One region of the Ochrobactrum sp. A-1 genome, then DNA from elsewhere that is predicted to be linked to it. Evidence: riboswitches for the same ligand, from Rfam matches in the RefSeq annotation. Region 1 holds a riboswitch; each other region holds the start of a gene.

The links. A riboswitch is a leader RNA that binds a small molecule or an ion and turns the genes downstream of it on or off. The one in region 1 is predicted to bind cobalamin.
Region 2: it holds a riboswitch for cobalamin, as region 1 does, so the genes downstream of both, nrdH (glutaredoxin-like protein NrdH) here and MKS82_RS15340 (TonB-dependent receptor domain-containing protein) in region 1, are expected to answer to the same signal.
Region 3: it holds a riboswitch for cobalamin, as region 1 does, so the genes downstream of both, MKS82_RS21355 (ABC transporter substrate-binding protein) here and MKS82_RS15340 (TonB-dependent receptor domain-containing protein) in region 1, are expected to answer to the same signal.

The regions. Positions count from the first base shown of each region.
Region 1 is NZ_JAKVQC010000004.1:1,204,262-1,211,733, forward strand. Features, by position in the region: gene MKS82_RS15340 (TonB-dependent receptor domain-containing protein) at 1-1,793, opposite strand, end outside; cobalamin riboswitch at 1,949-2,172, opposite strand; gene MKS82_RS15345 (ABC transporter permease) at 2,281-3,393, opposite strand; gene rbbA (ribosome-associated ATPase/putative transporter RbbA) at 3,395-6,175, opposite strand; gene MKS82_RS15355 (HlyD family secretion protein) at 6,172-7,239, opposite strand.
Region 2 is NZ_JAKVQC010000007.1:1,585,874-1,593,345, forward strand. Features, by position in the region: gene MKS82_RS25770 (SDR family oxidoreductase) at 1-746, shown strand, start outside; cobalamin riboswitch at 844-1,057, shown strand; gene nrdH (glutaredoxin-like protein NrdH) at 1,424-1,645, shown strand; gene nrdI (class Ib ribonucleoside-diphosphate reductase assembly flavoprotein NrdI) at 1,659-2,066, shown strand; gene nrdE (class 1b ribonucleoside-diphosphate reductase subunit alpha) at 2,042-4,261, shown strand; gene nrdF (class 1b ribonucleoside-diphosphate reductase subunit beta) at 4,278-5,264, shown strand; gene MKS82_RS25795 (osmoprotectant NAGGN system M42 family peptidase) at 5,356-6,516, shown strand; gene MKS82_RS25800 (ABC transporter substrate-binding protein) at 6,659-7,472, shown strand, end outside.
Region 3 is NZ_JAKVQC010000007.1:735,115-742,586, reverse strand. Features, by position in the region: gene MKS82_RS21375 (hypothetical protein) at 74-232, shown strand; gene MKS82_RS21370 (tripartite tricarboxylate transporter permease) at 296-1,840, opposite strand; gene MKS82_RS21365 (tripartite tricarboxylate transporter TctB family protein) at 1,856-2,353, opposite strand; gene MKS82_RS21360 (Bug family tripartite tricarboxylate transporter substrate binding protein) at 2,350-3,300, opposite strand; cobalamin riboswitch at 3,522-3,755, shown strand; gene MKS82_RS21355 (ABC transporter substrate-binding protein) at 3,937-4,968, shown strand; gene MKS82_RS21350 (FecCD family ABC transporter permease) at 4,965-6,020, shown strand; gene MKS82_RS21345 (ABC transporter ATP-binding protein) at 6,017-6,811, shown strand; gene MKS82_RS21340 (SMP-30/gluconolactonase/LRE family protein) at 7,303-7,472, opposite strand, start outside.

The sequences.
Region 1 (7,472 bases):
TTCTCGACCGAGAACTTCAACTGCGACTGCATGTCGATGGAATAGAGCACCACGAAATCAGCCGTCACATAATCTCCGAGTTTCTTGCTATTTGCAGCATCTGCATAACGCGAACCGCTATAAATCAGCCTTGCAGTCAGATCGAGCTTTTCAATCGGCGTGAAATTGACCTCTGCCGCCCCCTTGAAACGTTCGCGATAGGGAAGGTCGTTTCCGGTGTCTTCATCGATTGGCCGTTTGAAGTCCACTATGCCTTTGACACCCCACTGATCGTTGAAGCGATGATCGAGCGTCGCTTCAAACCCGGTTATGTGAGCCCGATCAACGTTTATGGGCAACCAGAAATGTGTTTGCTCATCCTCTCGCCAACTGATGCCCTGCTTTAACCGGGTGTCGTAGAAAGCCATATCCAGAGTAGTGCCAGCACCGATCCGCCAATTCAAACCGAGTTCATATGAACCCGATTTTTCGGGTTTCAGATCAGGGTTTCCCGACATCGGATAATAAAGATCATTAAACGTCGGCGCGCGGAAACCTGTCGCATAGGAAGACCTCAGCACCAGATCGGGCAAAATTTCATAGCTCGCGCCAAGGTTATAAGTGGCAACGTCGCCAAATTGACTGTTATGGTCGTAACGAACGCCACCATCAACGCGCAACGCCTCATATTCCAGCGAATACTGACCAAATACTGCAGCCAGATCACGACTGGTTTCATCGTAAGCAACGGTGGTGTTGATCTCCTCACGATAGGCTTCCACACCACCAGTCACGGTATGATTGACGTTGCCGGTATCAAAACTCCTCTCCGTCGACGCAAAGACCCCATAACGCTTGGTTTCAAACCGGTCCGAACCGCTCACGCCTTTCCGGAAGTTGCGGCTGTTGTCGATACCGGTGCTGAATTCCAGCGTGGATGACCAGTCCGCCGTATGATCGATGCGCGTTCCGATCTTGCCCGTAAATGCGGTACTATCGGCCTCATCCGGTGACGGTGCCTTGGCATCATATTGATTGCGCCCTCGGCTAAGGAGACCATCCGTATAAATTTTACCCCTATCGAAATCCTTCGACAGGGAAAAATTGAAAGAGCCTTGCAGAAATCCGTCGCGATCCGGCTCATGGCCATAGGCATCCGATGTGGTGAAGTCATATCCTTGCGTGCCGGTTATGGCTGCACCGAAAGCATAGTCGATACCATCATTACTCCGCCCCTGAATGGACCCGGACGCATACCCACCCCATGGGTGGCTGACACCGGTAGAAAGACTGCCGCACCAAGGGCGTTCACCACAGGCTCCACCCTGCTTCGTGATGATGTTGACCGCCCCACCCATGGCATCAGCGCCATATTGCGCAGAATGAGCCCCCTTGGCGATTTCGATGCGCTCGATAGAGGTTAGAGGAATATTGGAAAGCGCGGTCGAGCCACTCGTTGCCGACGCGGTGCGCACGCCATTGACCAGAACAACTGTTTGATCAGAAGACATTCCGCGAATAAAAACTCCGGCGGAAGAACCCTGCCCGCCATTCGTCTTTATGGAGATACCGCTATAGGACTTCAGCAGCGACTGCAGATCAGGAGCAGCCGACCGTTCGATATCTGCTGAATCGATAACAGTCACAGACGAGGTCGAGCGCTGCAGCGAAGATGCGCGGCGCAATGGCGTGACCACAATTGTATCGAGGACGACGCTGCCGTCGCCATCTGGCAGATTTTGAGCAAGCGTCGTGGACGGCAGCGCAAGAACGCTGGCCGATACGAGTAGAACCGATGATTTTAAAAGGCACATTTTCCCTCAACCCGCCGAACCGGAGACCGATACCGGCTTTTTCTCGCACCGCAGGTTGAAGTGATGGTGGCATTAAAGGCCCTTCTTCCCGACGGCAACATTTCAACAATGTCACCGCCACGGACAGCCGCGCCTGGACACACCCCGTATCCATGCATGGGTGACCGGATACGGCAGGTCTCCTGACTTCCGGGTCGTCGCTTTCCCTCCGCCTTCCCGAGTGCATCAATTGCTCTCAGTGGCTTTCACCGCTTGCGCGGCTGTGGAGGACAGCTCTCCGGTTACAGTTGCGGGGGCAGTCGCGGCATCAGCCAAATAAGCTTCACCGTGTTCCCTTTTCATCCGCCTGAACGGCGGAACCGTTTCCTGAGAATTGCGATAGCAATATGGTTAAGGATTCGCAACTCCGCTAAAGCGCCCTCCGGCGCAGAAAACTGAATCACATTCGCAAGGAATGGATTCAGCCATCTGTTTTCAAAGAATTTTCCTATCGCAGGAATGCACGAAAACGCTGGAGCGCAAAATAAAACAATACCGAGCCGATAATGATCAGTGCCAGAAATTGCGGCCAGACGACACCTAGCCCTGCTCCGCGAAACAGGATCGATTGCGCTAATATGACGAAATGCGTATTCGGCGCTGCCAGCATGATGGTCTGGATGATTTCAGGCATGCTTTCGCGGGGTGTCGTTCCCCCTGAAAGTACCTGCAAAGGCAAAAGCACCAGCATCAGCAACATACCAAACTGCGGCATGGAGCCAGCCGATGTCGCCAGAAAGATACCGAGACTGGTGGTTGCGAAAAGCTGGAGCGCCGCACCAACCAGAAAAAGCAACACCGACCCATAGATCGGTACGGCAAGTAGGCCTTGGACTACAAAAACCAACGCAAAAGCCGAAGCGACCAGCACAACCAACCCCATCGACCATATCTTGCTGACCATGATTTCAACCGGCGTGACGGGCATCACCAATAGATGTTCGATGGTTCCATGTTCGCGTTCCCGAATGAGCGCCGCGCCCGTCAGGATAATCGACAGCATCGTAACCGATGAAATCACATTGTTGATCGCACCGAACCAACCCTTGTTCAAATCCTGATTGAATCTCGCCCTGAGATTGAGTTCAACCGGCGTTTGTGCGCTACCGCGATAGCGGTTGAGGAATTCGCTTACCTCGCTCGACACAATCGACTGCACATAACCGCCCCCGGTAAAGGCTTGGCTCATTCGGGTTGCATCGACATTGAGTTGGATTGTTGGTGAGCGGCCTGCCAGAAGATCACGCTGGAAATTCGGCGGTATGTTCAGTGCAAATGTATCCAGCCCCTCATCCATCCGGGCATCCATCTCATAGGATGAAATCAACTTCGGAGGCACGAAATATGGCGGATAGAATGCCGTCGTTATCCGGCTCGAAACCGGCGACTGGTCTTCATCTACGATTGCTATCGCCGCATTGTTGAGAGTCTCAGGCATCGCCTTAGAGGCTGTATAGATCGCAAGCGTGAAAGCGTAGACGATGAGGATCATCAGCATCGGGTCACGTGCAAGGCCACGCAGTTCCTTCACGCCAAGCTGGAATATGTTGGATATCCGCATCTTAGCTCGCCTGTTTCTTGAGAAGAACGATGGCGAGCACCATGAGTACCGGCACCGCTATCAATAGGGGTAGAAACGAACTTGCTAGATCGGCAAATCCTAACGCCTTCGAGAAAACCCCGCGCGAAATGGTCACAAAATAGGTCGCCGGATAGATTTTACCGATGAACGCTCCTGCACCTTGCAGCGACGATACGGGATCAATAATACCAGAATATTGTACAGCCGGAATGAGTGTCAGAAGCGCCGTTCCGAAAATCGCTGCGATCTGGCTGTTCATGAAAGTGGACAGCACCAACCCCATGCCGGTCGCAATCGTCACATAGAGCAGCGCCGCCAGCGCATAAGTCGGAAAGCTCCCCGTGAACGGCACCTGGAAAATAAACACCGCAAAGGCAGTCAGCATCAGGAAATTGAGAAACGCCAGCCCGATATAGGGTAACTGCTTGCCGAACAGAAACTCAAATTTCGTCACGGGCGTCACGTAGAAATTGATAATCGAGCCCAATTCCTTTTCCCGAACGACACTCAGTACTGCCAGCATTGCAGGGATCATGAGAAGCAGCAGCGGAATGACCGCCGGCACCATTGCCACGAGGCTTTGTACATCTGGGTTATAACGGTAGCGTATCTCCAGATTGAAACTGCCGACCGTGGCAGCGCTACCATAAAGCTCGCGGGCTTTCTGCGCCAGCCAGTTGGCATGCATCCCCTGAACATAGCCTTTAACTGTCTCAGCACGAGACGGCATCGCGCCGTCAATCCACGCAGCTACTTCCACGGGGCGTCCGCGCATTACATCTGCGCCGAAATTCGGTGGAATTTCAATAGCAAGACTGATTTCACCGTCACGCATCCGTCGATCAAGATCATCGTAATCTGTTAAGGCAGGTTGCTCAGAGAAATAGCGCGAACCCGCAATCTGCTGGGTGTAATCACGGCTGATCGTCGTATCGTCACGATCAAGCACCGCAAACTTTAGATTTTCGACATCCAGATTAATTCCGTAACCGATAACGAACATCAGGATGACGCTACCGAGAATGGCAAGCGTTGCACGGATCGGATCACGTTTCAGTTCCAATGCCTCACGCCGCGTATAAGCCAGCATGCGCCGCAGGTCGGGCAACCAGCTTGAAGCCTTCTTTGGATGTGTTTCCCCTGCCTCCGTCGCCTGTTCTGGAAGAATTGCAGGTAATGGGGCTGACTGTTCTGTTTCGCCGATGGCATCCTGAAGATATGCAACGAAGGCTTCTTCCAACGTCTTGGCGTGGCGACTTTCGGTAATCGCCTTCGGTGTGTCGCTGATCAGAACTTTACCAGCGTGCATCAGCGAAATCCGGTCGCAAAGTTCGGCTTCATTCATGAAATGAGTAGAAACGAAGATCGTCACATTGTCTTTGCGCGACAGATTGGCGAGGATTTGCCAGAAAGCATCACGAGCCACCGGGTCCACACCAGATGTCGGCTCATCAAGAATGAGAATATCGGGCGAATGGATCAAGGCCACAGCGAGCGACAGGCGCTGACGAATGCCCAGCGGCATGGCATCAGGCAACACGTCCATGACACCAGCTAGGTCGAGACGCTCGGTCAGTTCCTTGATGCGCTGTTCGGTCAATACCGGCTCCATACCGAAAAGCTTGGCATGAAGTTCGAGATTTTGACGAACGGTCAGTTCCGAATAGAGCGAGAATGCCTGAGTCATGTAGCCGACACGGCGACGTATATCGATATCCTTGGGATCGACTTCGCGCCCGAACAGTTTCGCCGTCCCCTCGCTGGCTGGTAACAGCCCAGTCAAAACCTTCATTGTCGTGGTTTTGCCGCAACCGTTCGACCCCAAAAACCCGAAGATTTCACCACGCGGAATTCGAAAACTCACATCGTTCACCGCAGTAAAGCTGCCGAAGCGAACGGTGACATGTTCTGCTTCAATCGCGATTTCTGCATCCGCACCGAAATCGCGGCGAGGAATTTCGATATCCTGATGGCCTTTCCGCAATTCTTCTGGCAGGAGCGCGATGAAAGCTGCATCGAGATTTGGAGTGTTGGTGCGCTCCAGCAATTCCTGCGGTGTACCCGTCGCCAGAATCTGCCCATCATTCATGGCAATCAGCCAGTCGAAGCCCTGCGCTTCTTCCATATAGGCCGTGGCGACGATGACGCTCATTCCGGGGCGGTCCTTCCGGATATCATTGATCATTTCCCAGAACTGGCGCCGGGATAGAGGGTCAACGCCGGTCGTCGGCTCATCAAGTATAAGCAGGTCAGGATCATGAATGAGCGAGCAACAGAGACTGGTCTTCTGCTTCATACCGCCTGATAGTTTGCCAGCCGGGCGATCCGCGAAAGCCGACATGCCCGTGCGGCCTAAAAGATCGGCGATGCGACGTTCACGCTCTTTTCGATCATGTCCGAACAGCCGTCCGAAAAAGTCGATATTCTCGAACACCGAAAGCGTGGGATAGAGGTTCTTTCCAAGTCCTTGCGGCATATAGGCGATACGGGGATAGGCGGACTGAAGATGACGCTTATCCGAAATATCACCACCAAGAACCTCGACGCGGCCCTGCTGTATAGTCCGCGCTCCGGCGACCAACGATAACAGACTTGATTTTCCAACCCCGTCAGGTCCGATCAGGCCGACCATACGGCCGGCGGGAATATCAAGATTAACATCGCGCAGGGCGCGTGTTTTCCCGTAGGTCAGCCCTACACCTTGCGCTTGGACGACAAAGCTGTTGTCATTGGCGCCAGCTTTGACCGGAACATCGTTCATTTCACGGTTTCCGCGAGATTCTTCGGCCACTCAGCATTAGGATCAAGCTTGACATAGGCCATACCCGGCAATCCGGTTTTCACCTGCTTTATGTATTTCTCAAGCAGTTCTTGTGGAACCTTCGCTTTGACGCGGAACACGAGTTTCTGGCGTTCCTCCTCCGTTTCCACGGTCTTTGGCGTAAATTGCGCCACATCTGCCACAAAGCTGATTTTGGCGGGAATAACATATTGCGGTGCCGCATCAAGGACGATGCGTGCATCGGCACCTATGGCAACACGGCCAGCCTGCGCTGTAGGTAGGAAAAAGGTCATATAGACATCGCTGAGATCAACGAGATTGAGGACTCGCCCACCAGCAGACAGCACCTCGCCTGGTTGGGCCACACGATACTGGACCCGGCCCGGCTTCGGCGCTACCAGCGTAGCATCACGAATATCAGCTTCAACACTCGCAATCGCAGCCTTCGCAGCCTCAACAGACGCTTCAGCGTCAACGACCTGCGCTTTGGCGGCACTAATGGCCGCTTCCGTCGCAGCCAGTTGCGCCTTAGCCGCCCCAACAGCAGCTTCAGCACCCTCCGCAGTCGCGCGATCATCGTCGAGAACCTGTTGCGAGACTGTGCGCGTTTCTACCAGTTGCTGCGAGCGAGTGAAACGGCGTTGCGCTGCATTAAACTGTGCTTCACGCTGGGCCACAGTCGCCTCGGCGGCTGTCTGTTCCGCTTGCCGCTGTTTGACCAGACTGTTCGCAGTTTCAATACTTATTTGCGCCCGGCGCAATTGCGCCTCAGCCTGCTTGCGCTGGCTTTCCAGTTGATCCGTATCCATGCGAGCGAGGATGTCATTTGCCTGCACGAAATCGCCCTCATCCGCGAGGATTTCGCGAATGCGCCCTGGACTCTTTGTCGAAATATCGATTTCAACCGCCTCGATGCGACCGTTGCCCTTGGCGATGCCTTCCGGCAACCCGTCGCCGTTCAGCGTTTTCCAGGCATAATATCCGCCTGTGGCAAGGACGATAATCGCGCCAGCCAATATCCATTGTTTACGGTTGAAAGCCATAACGAAACACCCTCATTGCCATCGTCTTCACAACACCGCCTTCAAATGAAGCACCGGCGGGCGGTCGCTGTCTGCAAGGATTTTCATTGTCCCCACCGCCCCGCCTCTGACATCAGCCAGAACCTTCTCGGGAGGATATGGAACTACCTTCTCATTTAGCAACCGGCGAATTGGGGGAAACGATCCAGAATCGCAAACGCCCGGTTAAGCTTGCTCTAATCGCAATCGCAACT
Region 2 (7,472 bases), on a different contig from region 1:
CTGCGCTGGTGCTTGCTGCGCGCAATGCGGACAAACTGGAGAGGCTTGCCGCTGAATTGCGGCAAATGGGCAGCTCGGCCCTTGTGATACCCACCGACGTAAAGGATCACGCTGCTTGCATAGCTCTGATCGGCAAGGCGGTTTCCGCCTATGGTCGCATCGATACGCTGATCGTGAATGCGGGCATGTCGGCCCATGCCAATTTTGCCGAGATCAAGCCGGACGATCTCGATTGGATGCATGACCTGATGGAGTTGAACTATTGGGGCAGTGTCTGGCCTATCCATGCCGCACTTCCATATCTCGCTGCCAGCAGGGGGCGGATTGTCGCTGTCTCATCCGTGGCCGGATTGATCGGCGTGCCGGGGCGCACGGCCTATAGCGGAACGAAATTCGCCCTGTCAGGCTTCTGCGAGGCGCTTCGCGCGGAACTGGACCCCAGCGGCATTTCCGTGACAATCGTCTATCCGGGTGTCGTCAAAACCGACATTCGCAAGGTGGGCTATAGTGCGGACGGCAGCGCGCTGGGAAAGAGCGGTGTGCGTGAAGATGACATGATGCCGGTCGAAGAAGCCGTACGACTGATGCTGGAAGGTGTGCGGGCACGCAAGCGTGAAGTGTTGATGACGCGCCAGATGCGATTCGGGCGCTGGTTGAAACTTGTCGCTCCCGCGCTGGTGGATCGCATGGCCCTCAAGGCCATCAAGCCGGAATTCAAACCGAAACCGATCAAACACGCAAAATAAACAGCGATAATCCCTGCTATTCACAGGCCTCACATAATGGTCCGCTAATTTTATGTTTTGCTACCAACTATCCGTTGACGGGTTTTTAACTTCGACTACTATATATAGTGTTCTAGGTTCTTTCGATTCGTTGAGTCGAAAGCTAAGACGGGAATCCGGTGCGTTTCATCCATGACGGATGCGGCAATGCCGGAGCTGCCCCCGCAACTGTAAGCGGAGAGTTCTGTCCATCACGTCACTGGCTCAGGCTGGGAAGGCGGGCAGGATGTTGATCCGTGAGCCAGGAGACCTGCCTTGAACGAGTACGTCCACGGGCGGGGTGTCCGGTTGGCGCGCAATCTTGTGTGGCAAACTATTGCCTTGCCGATTGCTGCCCCGAACTTCCCGCTCATAGCTTCGGGGTGAAGTCCATGTCCAGTCTATTCAGTTTCGGTTCCGGTCCTCCCTTCGAGGCATAGTCTGTTGTGGTCAGACTGCTCATCGTGGCGGCTGACCGTTTCCTATCTTGTGCTTTTTGACGCGCATCTTGCGATGCGCGAACGGCTTTTTGCGTCTCCTATCGAGAGTATTCCAGTTTAAACCGAACCGTTGGAAATGCTCTATCTCTTTGTTTTTATGCATGTCTTGACCCCAAAACCGGTTCCCATTTTTGGGAGACATGCTCCAGTGAGGAAAAAATGAACGTCACCGTTTACAGCAAGCCCGCCTGCGTTCAGTGCACCGCCACCACACGCGCCCTCGACCGCCAGGGCATCGAATATGAGGTCATCGATATCTCTGCCGATGCCGATGCTTTCCATCTCGTTCAGGGCATGGGTTATCGCCAGGTGCCGGTGGTTGTGGCAGGTGAATCCCATTGGGCGGGCTTCCGGCCGGACATGATCAGCGCGCTCGCCTGAGGGCTGCGGTCACATGAGCCTGATCGTCTATTTCTCCAGCCGGTCGGAAAATACGCACCGGTTTGTCGAGCGGCTTGGAATGCGGTCGAACCGTATCCCGATGGACGGTTCAGGCGGATTGCAGGTGCGCGAGCCATTCGTGCTCGTGTCGCCCACATATGGTGGCGGCGGCTCCAAGGGCGCTGTCCCCAAACCTGTGATCCGCTTCCTCAACGATGAGACCAACCGCTCTTTCATCCGCGGCGTGATTGCCGCGGGAAATAGCAATTTCGGCGAGGCTTTCTGTATCGCCGGCAACATTATCTCCGCCAAATGTCAGGTTCCCTATCTCTACCGCTTCGAGCTTCTGGGAACCGATGAGGACATTGGCAATGTCAAAAACGGGATGGAACGATTTTGGACACGGCAGACACGACCTTGATCCGAGAGCGCGAGGCACGGCCAGTGGCGCAGGATGCGCCTCAAGCGGCGACTTCCAACAGCAACAAACCGGCAAAATCCTCGGACGGGCTGGATTATCACGCGCTCAACGCGATGCTGAACCTTTACGATGACGAGGGAAAAATCCAGCTTGATCGCGACCGGCAGGCTGCACGCCAGTATTTCCTTCAGCACGTGAACCAGAACACCGTCTTTTTTCATAATCTGCGGGAAAAGCTCGATTATCTGGTGACGGAGGGATACTACGAGCAGGAGGTGCTGGATCAGTATTCCTTCAATTTCGTGCGTGACCTTTTCGACGAAGCCTATGCGAGAAAATTTCGTTTTCCGACATTTCTAGGCGCATTCAAATATTATACCAGCTATACGCTGAAAACCTTCGATGGAAAGCGCTATCTGGAGCGCTATGAAGACCGTGTCTGCATGGTAGCGCTGACGCTGGCGCGCGGCAATGAACAGCTGGCACGCAATCTGATGGAGGAGATCATTGCAGGCCGCTACCAGCCTGCGACGCCGACTTTCCTCAATGCAGGCAAGAAGCAGCGCGGCGAGCTCGTTTCCTGTTTTCTGCTGCGGGTCGAAGACAATATGGAGTCCATCGGGCGCTCGATCAATTCGGCGTTGCAATTGTCGAAGCGGGGCGGCGGGGTGGCCTTGAGCCTTACCAATATTCGCGAGGCGGGCGCACCTATCAAGCAGATTCAGAACCAATCATCCGGTATCATTCCGGTGATGAAGCTTCTTGAGGATTCCTTTTCCTACGCCAATCAGTTGGGTGCGCGACAAGGAGCGGGTGCTGTTTACTTGCACGCCCATCACCCGGATATCATGCGCTTTCTGGATACGAAGCGCGAAAACGCCGACGAGAAAATCCGTATTAAAACCTTGTCGCTTGGTGTGGTCATTCCAGACATTACCTTCGAACTCGCAAAGAACAACGAGGATATGTACCTATTCTCGCCCTATGATGTGGAGCGGGTTTACGGCGTGCCATTGACCGAGATTTCGGTTACCGAAAAATATCGGGAAATGGTCGACGATGCGCGTATTGCCAAGAAGAAGATCAATGCACGCGAGTTTTTTCAGGTGTTGGCGGAAATCCAGTTCGAGTCCGGTTATCCCTATATCATGTTCGAGGACACGGTGAACCGCGCCAATCCGATTGACGGGCGCATCACCATGAGCAATCTCTGTTCGGAAATCCTCCAGGTGAGTGAGGCGAGCATCTTCGGCGAAGACCTTTCCTATGATCATCTCGGCAAGGATATTTCGTGCAATCTGGGTTCGCTCAACATTGCATCGGCAATGGACTCGTCCGATTTCGGCAAGACCATCGAAACCTCCATCCGCGCTCTGACAGCAGTTTCCGATATGAGCCAAATCGGCTCCGTGCCGTCGGTCGTCCGAGGCAATGATGAAAGCCATGCTATCGGTCTCGGCCAGATGAATCTGCATGGTTATCTCGCCCGCGAGCGGATTTATTACGGCTCGGAGGAGGGCGTCGATTTCACGAATATCTATTTCTATACGGTTACCTATCACGCGATCCGCGCATCGAACCTGATTGCAGTGGAAACGGGCAAGTCCTTTAAAGGTTTCGAGAAATCTAAATATGCAACAGGTGAATATTTCGACAAATATACCGAGCAGCTTTGGGAACCGGCGACGGAAAAGGTTCGAGAAATTTTCGAAAAGGCTGGCATTGCGATTCCGATGCAGAATGACTGGCGCGATCTGAAAAATGCGGTGATGGAGGGCGGGCTTTATAACCAGAACCTTCAGGCCGTGCCGCCGACAGGCTCGATTTCCTACATCAATCATTCGACGTCATCGATTCATCCGATCGTGTCGAAGATTGAGATCCGCAAGGAGGGCAAGATCGGTCGCGTCTACTATCCGGCAGCGTTCATGACCGATGACAATCTCGATTACTATCAGGACGCCTATGAGATCGGGCCGGAAAAGATCATCGACACTTACGCGGCGGCGACGCAGCACGTCGATCAGGGCCTATCTTTGACATTGTTCTTCCGCGATACCGCAACGACACGCGATATCAACCGCGCACAGATCTACGCGTGGAAGAAGGGCATCAAGACCATCTACTACATTCGCCTGCGCCAGATGGCGCTCTCCGGCACGGAAGTGCAGGGCTGCGTTTCCTGCGCCCTCTGACCACTGGTGATGACCAATGAATATTCAAGCGAAAACCAAGAACCCGAAACCCGCCGCAGTGCGTGCGATCAACTGGAACCGGATCGAAGATGAGAAAGACCTTGAGGTCTGGAACCGTCTGACCGGCAATTTCTGGCTGCCAGAAAAGGTGCCGCTTTCGAACGATATTCAGTCGTGGGAAACGCTGAAACCGCAGGAAAAGCAACTGACGATCCGCGTTTTCACCGGGCTGACACTTCTCGATACGATCCAGAACGCAGTCGGTGCCGTGAAGCTGATAGATGATGCAGCGACGCCGCATGAAGAAGCGGTGCTGTCCAACATCTCCTTCATGGAAGCGGTTCATGCACGATCCTATTCGTCGATATTCTCGACTTTGTGCCTGACGCCGGATGTTGACGATGCCTATCGTTGGTCCGAGGAAAACGAATTCCTGCAGCGCAAGTCCGTTCTGATCCTGGACCAGTATCGCGCGGATGATCCGCTGAAAAGGAAAATCGCCAGCGTCTTTCTGGAGAGCTTTCTGTTCTATTCCGGCTTCTATCTGCCCATGTACTGGTCGAGCCGGGCAAAGCTGACCAATACAGCCGATCTTATCCGGCTCATCATCCGTGATGAGGCTGTGCATGGCTATTATATCGGTTACAAATTCCAGCGCGGACTGGAACGCTTGAACGAAGAGCAGAAGCAGGCAATCAAGGATTTTGCCTTCGAACTTCTTCTGGAACTTTACGACAATGAGGTTCGCTACACGGAAGCGCTATATGATGGTGTTGGCCTAACTGAAGACGTCAAGAAATTCCTGCATTACAACGCCAACAAGGCCCTCATGAACCTCGGCTATGAGGCACTCTTCCCGGCTGAAGCGTGCAAGGTCAACCCGGCGATCCTGTCCGCTCTTTCACCGAATGCAGACGAAAACCACGACTTTTTCTCCGGTTCTGGCTCTTCTTACGTCATCGGCAAGGCGGTCGCGACTGAGGATGAAGACTGGAGTTTCTGATGGCATCTCGGCGCCGCGTAACACCGGTGCCGAAGTTTTCTGTTCTGGAGATGACGTTGACGTTGCGGTCTTGTTTTGCGACACATGAATGATGCAGACCGCCATCACAATCGATCAGGACTATCTCGTAACACGGCTCAATGCGCTTCTCGCCATACCGAGCCCGACCGGGTTTACCGACGAAGCCGTGCGTTATGTTGCGCGCGAGCTGGAGCATTTGGGACTTGAGGTTATGCTGACGCGCCGGGGGGCTATTCGCGCGCGCAGGGTGGGCCTGACGGAGAGACCGGCGCGTGGGATCGTATCGCATGTCGATACACTCGGCGCGCAGGTAAAATATCTGAAGGAAAACGGACGGCTGGAACTGGTTTCCATCGGTAACTGGTCAGCGCGTTTCGCTGAAGGTGCCCGCGTTTCCATCTTTTCGTCCAAAGGAATTTATCGCGGTTCGATCCTGCCGTTGAAAGCTTCCGGCCATACATTCAATGACGAAGTCGATACGCAGCCGGTCGGCTGGCCTTATGTCGAACTCCGCGTCGATGCGCTCGCCCGAAATCGTGATGATCTGCTGCAGCTCGGTATCGATGTCGGTGACATAGTTGCTGTCGATCCCGCGCCCGAATTCATCGATAATGGCTTTATCGTCTCGCGTCACCTTGATGACAAGGCAGGCGTTGCAATCATGCTTGCGGCCCTCGAAGCGATGCAGAGAGCCAATGTGGAAACGCCGGTCGACAGTTATTGGCTGTTCACCATCGGCGAGGAAGTTGGAGTGGGTGCCTCTGCGGTCGTTGTGCCGGATATTGCCTCGCTGGTCGCCATCGATAATGGAACGACTGCACCAGGCCAGAATTCATCGGAGTTCGGTGTCACGCTTGCCATGGCGGACCAGACCGGACCGTTCGATTACCATCTGACGAAGAAACTCTACGAGCTTTGCGGAGAGCATGACATTCAGGTCCAGAAGGACGTGTTCCGTTATTATCGTTCTGATGCCGCGTCTGCGGTTGAGGCCGGGCATGATGTGCGCACGGCTTTGCTGACCTTCGGTGTCGATGCCTCGCATGGTTATGAGCGCATTCATCTAAGCGCTCTGACTTCCATTGCAAAACTTGCAGTTCATTATGCAATGAGCGAAGTCGAGATCAAACGCGATGCCGAGGAAACCGCCAAGGGCCTCAAGGGTTTCACGCATCAGAAATCGACCAAGGCCGAGCAGGATCTCAAGCCTGAAGATACACCTGCAGAATAAACTTGGAACTTTCCGAAATCACAAGCGGGCTGAGGCCCGCTTTTTTTGTCTCGTTAAAATTAATTATGATAATTCATTGATGATCATTGATTTATGCCTATAAATTAGATTCCGACGGATTTGACAAATGAAGGGGAACCCCATGAGAAGGTTATTCCGTGCCGTTCTGACTGCTATGGCGCTTTCGGTCGCCGGGGCGGGCACAGTCGCGCTGGCGCAAACGCCGCCCAATGTGCTGATTGTCGGACAGATTGCGGAGCCGCAATCACTGGATCCGCATACAGTTACGGCCACCAATGATTTCCGCATTCTGGTCAACATTTACGATGGCTTGGTGCGTTACAAAGACGGGACGCTGGAAGTGGAGCCAGCTTTGGCCGAAAGCTGGACGATCTCGGATGACGGCAAGACCTATACGTTCAAGCTGCGCCAGGGCGTGAAATTTCATGACGGATCGGATTTCAATGCTGAGGCGGTCAAATTCAACTTCGACAGAATGCTGAAGGAAGATCATCCGTTCTATAACACCGGCCCATTTCCGCTTTCGTTCAACTTCTCGTCTATCGATGCGGTCAATACACTCGACGATCATACGGTCGAATTCAAGTTGAAGGAACCTTTCGCCCCGTTCCTCTCCAATCTGGCCTATCCAACCGGCCTGATCGTTTCTCCCGAAGCGGTCAAAAAATACGGTAAGGAATTTGGCCGTCATCCATCGGGAACCGGCCCTTTCAAATTCGCAGAATGGCAATCCGGCCAGCGTGTGGTGGTGGAACGCAATCCCGATTATTGGGATAAGGCACCGGCACTGGAAGCAATCGTGTTCCGCCCGATCACGGATGCCAATACCCGCGTTGCGGAGATGATGGCGGGCGGGCTGGATGTCATGGTGGAAGTACCGCCGGACAATCTTGCCACATTCAAGCAGGACGCGAATTTCGTGGTCGCCGAACAGG
Region 3 (7,472 bases), on a different contig from region 1:
GATCTTCTAAGTCGTTGGAGCGATCCCCATTTGATAGTCGCGGACTAACGAAGTGTCCGTGATGGAGAGAAAAATGTTTACCCGCTTCAATAACCGTTTCGGTCGTGCATTCGCGCAATTCGGTAGCGCTGTTCGTGCTTCTGCTGCTGTGCGCGCTGGTCAGAAGCCAACTGCCCAGGACCTTGAGACGCTTGGCATCGACGTTGACCAGTTCAGTCGTATTCAGGGTTGAGCAGTTAAGTAAGCGTACGCGTATCTGAGTAAAAAAGCCCGGCTTTGCCGGGCTTTTGTTTTTTTAATCTTCGTCTGTCGCCATCTGGCTCAGCAATTCGCCCTTGCCGCGCTGGCGCATGATCATGGGGACGACGACTGCGGCAATCGCCAGTGCGATCAGCACAACCGATACCCAGGAATGCACCAGAGTCATCGGGTTGCCCTGGCTGATCTGCAGTGCCTGACGCAAGCTTTTCTCGGCCATCGGTCCGAGGATCAGGCCCACGACAACCGGCGCGATAGGATATGAGAAGCGCCGCAGCACATAGCCCAGGACACCGAACGCCAGAAGCAGGCCGAGTTCGAACGAAACCGGCAGGCCGAAGAGCATCGAGGTTGAGGCATTCGCGCCGATTGTTCCAAGCGTGGCAAAAACCAGAATGCCGGCATAGAGCCAATGACGCGGAATGGTGAGCATCTTCACCCACAGGCCGATCAGCGGCAGATTGAGAACCAGCAGCATCAGATTGGCAACGAGAAGGCTCGCCACCAGCCCCCAGACCAGCGTGGCATTGGTCACGAACAGCAGAGGGCCGGGCTGCAGGCCGAATTGCTGGAAACCCGCCAGCATGATTGCTGCCGTCGCCGTGGTGGGCAGGCCAAGCGTCAGAAGCGGCACGAGTGTTCCGGCAGCGGAAGCATTGTTGGCAGCCTCCGGCCCCGCAACGCCTTCGATAGCGCCTTTGCCGAATTCTTCCGGATGTTTCGAGAACTGCCGTTCCGCCGAATAGGAAAGGAAGCTTGATACATCGGCGCCGCCCGCAGGCATGGCCCCGATCGGAAAGCCGATGGCGGTGCCGCGCAGCCACGGCATCCACGAGCGTTTCCAGTCGTTTTTGGTCATCCAGACGGAACCCTTGACGGCAATGACTTCATCTTCTGGCCGAAGCTTCTTCGACACGACCGCAAGGGTTTCACCGATAGCGAACAACGCCACTGCCAATGTGGTGACATTGATGCCATCGAGCAGGTTCGGCGTTCCCATGACAAGGCGTGCCTGACCGGTCAATTGGTCGATGCCGATCAGGCCCAGCGCCAGTCCGATGAACAGGGATGTCAGGCCGCGCAGCGTGGAATCGCCAAATGCGGCCGAGACCGTCATGAAAGCCAGAAGCATGAGCGCGAAATATTCGGAAGGCCCGAAGGACAAGGCGAATTTCACGACCCATGGCGCGACGAAGGCGAGCGCCAGAGTGGCGATCAGGCCCGCAATGAACGAGCCGATGGCCGCCGTTGCAAGTGCTGGCCCGCCACGTCCGGCGCGGGCCATCTTGTTACCCTCCAACGCGGTGACGATGGAGGCGCTTTCTCCCGGCGTATTCAGCAGGATCGATGTGGTTGAGCCGCCATACATGCCGCCGTAATAAATGCCGGCGAACATGATGAGGGAGCCGGACGGGTCCAGCTTGTAGGTAACGGGCAGAAGGAGCGCGACGGTGAGCGCTGGGCCAATGCCAGGCAGCACGCCGACGGCGGTGCCGAGCGTGACACCGATCAGCGCATAAAGAAGATTCGATGGTTCAAGCGCCACCAGAAGTCCGTTGGCGAGAAGTGCGACAGTATCCATGAAAGCGCTCCGTCCCTAAACGAATTGTTCGAGCCAGCCGGACGGCAGCGATAGCTGCAGGCCGCGCGCAAAGATGAACCAGATCACGAAGGCGAAGACGATGCCGACGGGAACGCTGATCCAGAATTTGCGATAGCCGAAGCCGCGCGCGGTCGCCGCAAAAAGCAGGCCGGTGGACAGAGAAAAGCCAACGGTTTTCATCGTCAGCATCTGGATGACCAGACCGCCGATGATCCACGCCATCGGAGCAATTTCCTGATGCTCACGCTCGGGAAAATCGCCGCGAAGGGCTTCGAACACGGTCCAAATGGCAAGGCCGAACAATCCGGCTGCGACGACATAGGGAACGGTTTTCGGGCCGACTGGCGAGTAGCTCGTCACGTCGTTGCCGTAGGTCGTCGACCAGGCAATGGCAATGGCGACAGCTGCAAGAATAAGGGCGATGACAAGAGCGGCGAAATCTGGCGCCGCCCCTTCCGGGCGGCGCTTTTCCTGCGGTTCTGATCCTGTCATTTGACGAGGCCGATTTCCTTGAGGATGGTTTCCGTCGCGGCAACGTCCTTGGCGAGCTGTTCCTTGAACGCCGGGCCGGCGAGATAGGTATCTGCCCAGCCCTTGTCTTTAAGGGCCTTCTGCCAGGACTCAGACTTCACCATTTTCTCGATATCGGCATTGATGGCAGCTTCCTGTTCGGCTGTGATGCCGGGAGCTGCACCCACCATGCGCCAGTTCTGGATCGAAACGTCGACGCCGCCTTCCTTGAAGGTTGGTGCGTCGATGCCTTCCACGCGCTCATCGCTCGAAATGCCAATGATGCGCAGCGTACCCGCCTTGATCTGGGCTTCGAATTCGCCATAGCCGGAAATGCCAACGGTCACCTGATTGCCGAGAATGGCCGCCAGTGCTTCACCGCCGCCAGAGAAGGCGATGTAATTGACCTTTGTCGGATCGACCCCTGCCGCCTTGGCAAAGAGGCCAGCGGTGATATGGTCGGTACCGCCAGCAGAACCGCCGCCCCACGAAACGGAGCCCGGATCTGCCTTCAGTTTCGCGGCGAGATCGCCGAGGTTCTGGATATCGGAAGATGCCGGTACGACGATAGCTTCGTATTCCCCTGTGAGGCGTGCAATCGGCGTGATGGCGTCGAGTGTCACCGGCGACTTGTTGGTCAGGATAGCGCCGACCATGACATAGCCGCCAACGATGAGCTGGCTTGGATCGCCCTTGTTTTGGTTCACAAACTGTGCGAGGCCGATGGTGCCGCCAGCGCCTGGAACGTTGATGACCTGTACGCTGCCGGAAATCTTTTCATCCTGAAGCGCGCTCTGCATCGTGCGTGCCGTCTGGTCCCAGCCGCCGCCCGGAGCCGCAGGCGCGAGCACCTTGTAGTCTTCTGCAGAAGCAGAGCCTGCCATAGCCAACGCCGCTACTGACGTCAGGGCCAGAATAAATCTACGCATATGTCCTCCCAGATAGAATGTATGCCGCCTTGCGGCGGACCTCCCCAAAGTCCCGCTCCTCTAGCGGGAGAAAACTACATGGAGATTAGCGAAAACAAATTCAATAGGCCAGCGCATGCGACGATAGTTTGGCCGCAATTTAAGTAACGGGCTTTCGAATCACTTGAAAACCGCAAGCTGGAAATAGCGGACGAGACCTGCTTGACGACGGCAGCGGACCAACGTAATAGTGTAACAACGGTTCCCCGACCGAGAGCGAAGGGGATTAATAGGGAACACGGTGAGGACGACCCGAAAAGGGGCCAAGACCGTGGCTGCCCCCGCAACTGTAAGCGGATTGCCGTTCATCCTCGTGACGTTCAAAGCGTCATGCCACTGTGCCGGAGAAGCGCGGGAAGGCAGATGAACAGCAGATATTCGTGAGCCAGGAGACCTGCCGTTTAGTGTTGTCCATTGTCACGGGCGGGGATGCCCGGAGCAGGAGCCGGTTATGACAGATTTCTGCGTCGCAGGACGCTTCCTCCCATCGTCATCGCATGATTTCGATATGTTCCCGGATATGCCTGTCCGTCTTCCGCGCCGGAATTTATCCGCCGCCTGACAGGGCGTCTTTCTCTCATCATTTCGGGGACTTTCATGAATATTCTCGGCAAGATGCCGTTTCGCGCCGCCTTTTGCGCGGCTGCATTTTTTCTCGCAGGCGGGGTATCCGCACAGGCAGCGGAAACGCAATATCCGCTGACGCTGAAAAACTGCGGTCGTGACGTTACCTTCAAGCAGGCACCCGCCCGCGCGGTTGCAGTTGGCCAGAGCAGCACAGAAATTCTTTACAGCCTGGGTCTCGGCGACAAGGTTGTCGGCACGGCAGTGTGGTTCGGCCCCGTTCTCAAAGGCTTTGAACAGGTGAATGCCAAGGTCAAGCGGCTTGCCGATAATGATCCGAGCTTTGAAAGCGTTCTGGCGCAGAAGCCGGATATCGTGACGGCGGATTTCCAGTGGCATGTCGGCCCGACAGGCATCGTGGCAAAGCCTGAACAGTTCGAGGAACTGGGCATCGCTGCCTATACCTCGCCTTCCGATTGCGTTGGCAAGGACAATTCCGGCGGTGGCGACGGCGTTCGTACGGCGGCGTTCAAGATGGATATCGTCTATCAGGAAATTACCGAACTGGCGGAAATCTTCAATGTGCAGGACCGTGGCGAGAAACTCGTCGCCGACCTGAGGGCGCGCGAAGCGGCTGCGCGTGAAAAAATTGGGTCTACTGACGGCAAGCTTTCGGCTGTTGTCTGGTTCTCCAGCACGCAGGTCGATGCCGATCCTTACGTTGCAGGCAAATTTGGCGCGCCCGCCAATATTCTTTCGGCACTGGGCATCAAGAATGTGATCGACAGCGAGGAAGAATGGCCGACGGTCGGATGGGAAACGATTGCGAAATCGAACCCTTCGATGATCGTTGCTGCAAAACTGGATCGCCGTCGCTATCCGGCTGACGACATTGCCGTCAAACACCAGTTCCTTGAGAACGATGCGGTGACGAAGCTGATGCCAGCGGTCAAGGGCAAGCATGTCTTCGACATGGATGCACAGTCGATGAGCACGTCGCTTCGCGTGATCGAAGGCATTGAAACGCTTGCCTCCGACATTGCCGCCTCGGACCTGAACAAGTGACGGCGCGGGCAGCGACAGCAGGCTTCAAACAGAAGGGAAGGGCACGCTCCGGCGTGTTCTTCTTGGCCTTTTCGCTTGTCCTGCTTCTTCTTGCTCTTTGGCTCGGAGCGGCGATAGGCGAAACGGCAATACCGCTCGAGGTGGTTGCGAAGACCGTGGCCAATCGGGTGTGGAATGCCGGGTATCCGCTCGAACCCATAGATGAAGGGATCGTCTGGAGCTATCGCCTCAGCCGTGCGGTTATCGCGGCATGTTGCGGCGCGTCGCTTGCAATATCCGGTGTCATTCTGCAGTCGTTGCTTCGAAACTCGCTCGCTGATCCTTATATTCTGGGCATTTCCGCTGGTGCTTCGACAGGGGCTGTCAGCGTTGCCATTCTTGGCATAGGCGCTGGCGTGTTGACGCTATCGCTGGGTGCGTTCATTGGCGCTATTGTTGCTTTTTGCCTTGTGTCCCTGCTGGCGTTGCGGGCCGGACGCGGCAGCAGCGCGATCATCCTCGCAGGCATTGCCGGTTCGCAACTTTTCAATGCGCTGACATCATTCATCGTCACAAAGGCCGCAAATGCCGAACAGGCGCGCGGTATCATGTTTTGGCTTTTGGGCAATCTTTCCGGGGTGCGCTGGCCCGATGTTACTCTCGCTTTGCCTGCCTGCCTGATCGGGCTTGCAATCTGCCTGTGGCATGCGCGTGCGCTTGATGCTTTCACCTTCGGAACGGAATCCGCCGCTTCGCTCGGCATACCGGTACGTCGCGTCTATGCGGTGCTGATCGGTGTCAGCGCCATGATGACGGCGGTGATGGTTTCCATTGTCGGCTCGGTTGGCTTTATCGGCCTTGTTATTCCCCATGCGGCGCGCATGGTGGTCGGGGTCCGCCATGGCAGGCTGTTGCCTGCCGCAGCACTCATAGGCGCGATATTCATGATCGTCGCCGATATTCTGTCGCGTATCATCATTCCGGGGCAGGTTCTGCCGATCGGCGTCATCACGGCCTTGTTCGGTGCGCCGGCCTTCGCCTTGTTGCTTGGACAAAGGAGGGCTTCGTCATGATCCTCTCAGCACGCAATGTCGGCTGGTCGGTGGGCAATGTCGAGATTTTGCATGATGTTTCGCTGGAAGTGGCGGAAGGTGAGTTTCTTGGCATCATAGGGCCGAACGGGTCGGGAAAGACCAGTTTTCTCTCCCTGCTGTCCGGCGTTCGCAGGTGCCGCGTCGGTGAAATCAATCTGTGTGGCGCGCTCATCGATAGTTTCAGCCGCCGCGAGATCGCCCGGAAAATGGCGCTGGTCGAGCAGCAGGCAGGAACGACGGAACGCATTACGGCGCGTCAGGCGGTCGAACTTGGGCGGACGCCCTATCTCGGCGCGCTGTCGCCGTGGTCGGAGGAGGATGATGCAATCATTGACCAGGCGCTGGTCAATGTCGATATGGCGCATCTGGCTGACCGCTTTTGGCACACGCTTTCCGGTGGCGAGCGGCAGCGTTTGCATATAGCCCGCGCTTTGGCGCAGGAACCGCAGATACTGCTTCTGGACGAGCCGACCAATCATCTCGATATCGGGCACCAGATCGGGCTGCTCGATCTTGTCAGCCGCCAGAAACTGACGGTGGTGGCTGCGTTGCATGACCTGAACCATGCCGCAATGTTCTGCGACCGTATTGCGGTGATGGACAAGGGCAATCTCGTTGCGCTTGGCACGCCACGCGATGTTTTGCGGGCAGAGCGTATTGCCGAGGTTTTTGGCGTCGAGGTCGATGTCGAATATCAGGGTATCAGCGGCTGTCACATCCGTTATCGGACGCCGAGCCGTCGCTCTCTGGAGCTCAGACATTCGGCGTGACCGATTATCCGCGAGTCTTTGTTATGCGTGATGCCATCCTTTCAATAAATGGGAAATAAATAGGAATCTATAAAAGGTATCGCTAATATATTTACTATGAAATTACGGGTAACATCATGAAAATCTGTAGTTCTTTCAAATTTTACTCACAGTAATTTGAGCCGATTTGTTGACAAACTGTTTCCATAGTGTTGACGGTTGGATTATATAACCTCAGCGCATCAGGGCAATGTACTCATCAGCAAGGCTGTGGCCTTGCTTGTTGAGTGCAGGCTGAAGGACAGAAGAGATCATAGTCTGATTTGTTCCGTCATTCACGGTCCTGATATGCGGGTCGTTCCGGTTTTGGGTCGGAAAGATCCGTTTTAAATAAAGAAACATTATTGGCATGTTCGCATGAACGCGGCATGTGGCGAATGCAGTTTTTTCAATGAATTACTATACTTATAGAGAGCGGCGGCTTTTCGTTTTGGAAAGCCGCCGTTGTTTTATCAGGGGTACTGCGTGCCGGTTACTGTGAGATAGACCGCATAGAGCGACTTCGTCGCTGCAATGAATAGCCGGTTGCGGCGGGGACCGCCGAAGGTCACATTGGCGACCGTCTGCGGCGTCTTGATCTTGCCGAGCAGCGTGCCTTCCGGCGAGAAGCAGTGCACGCCAT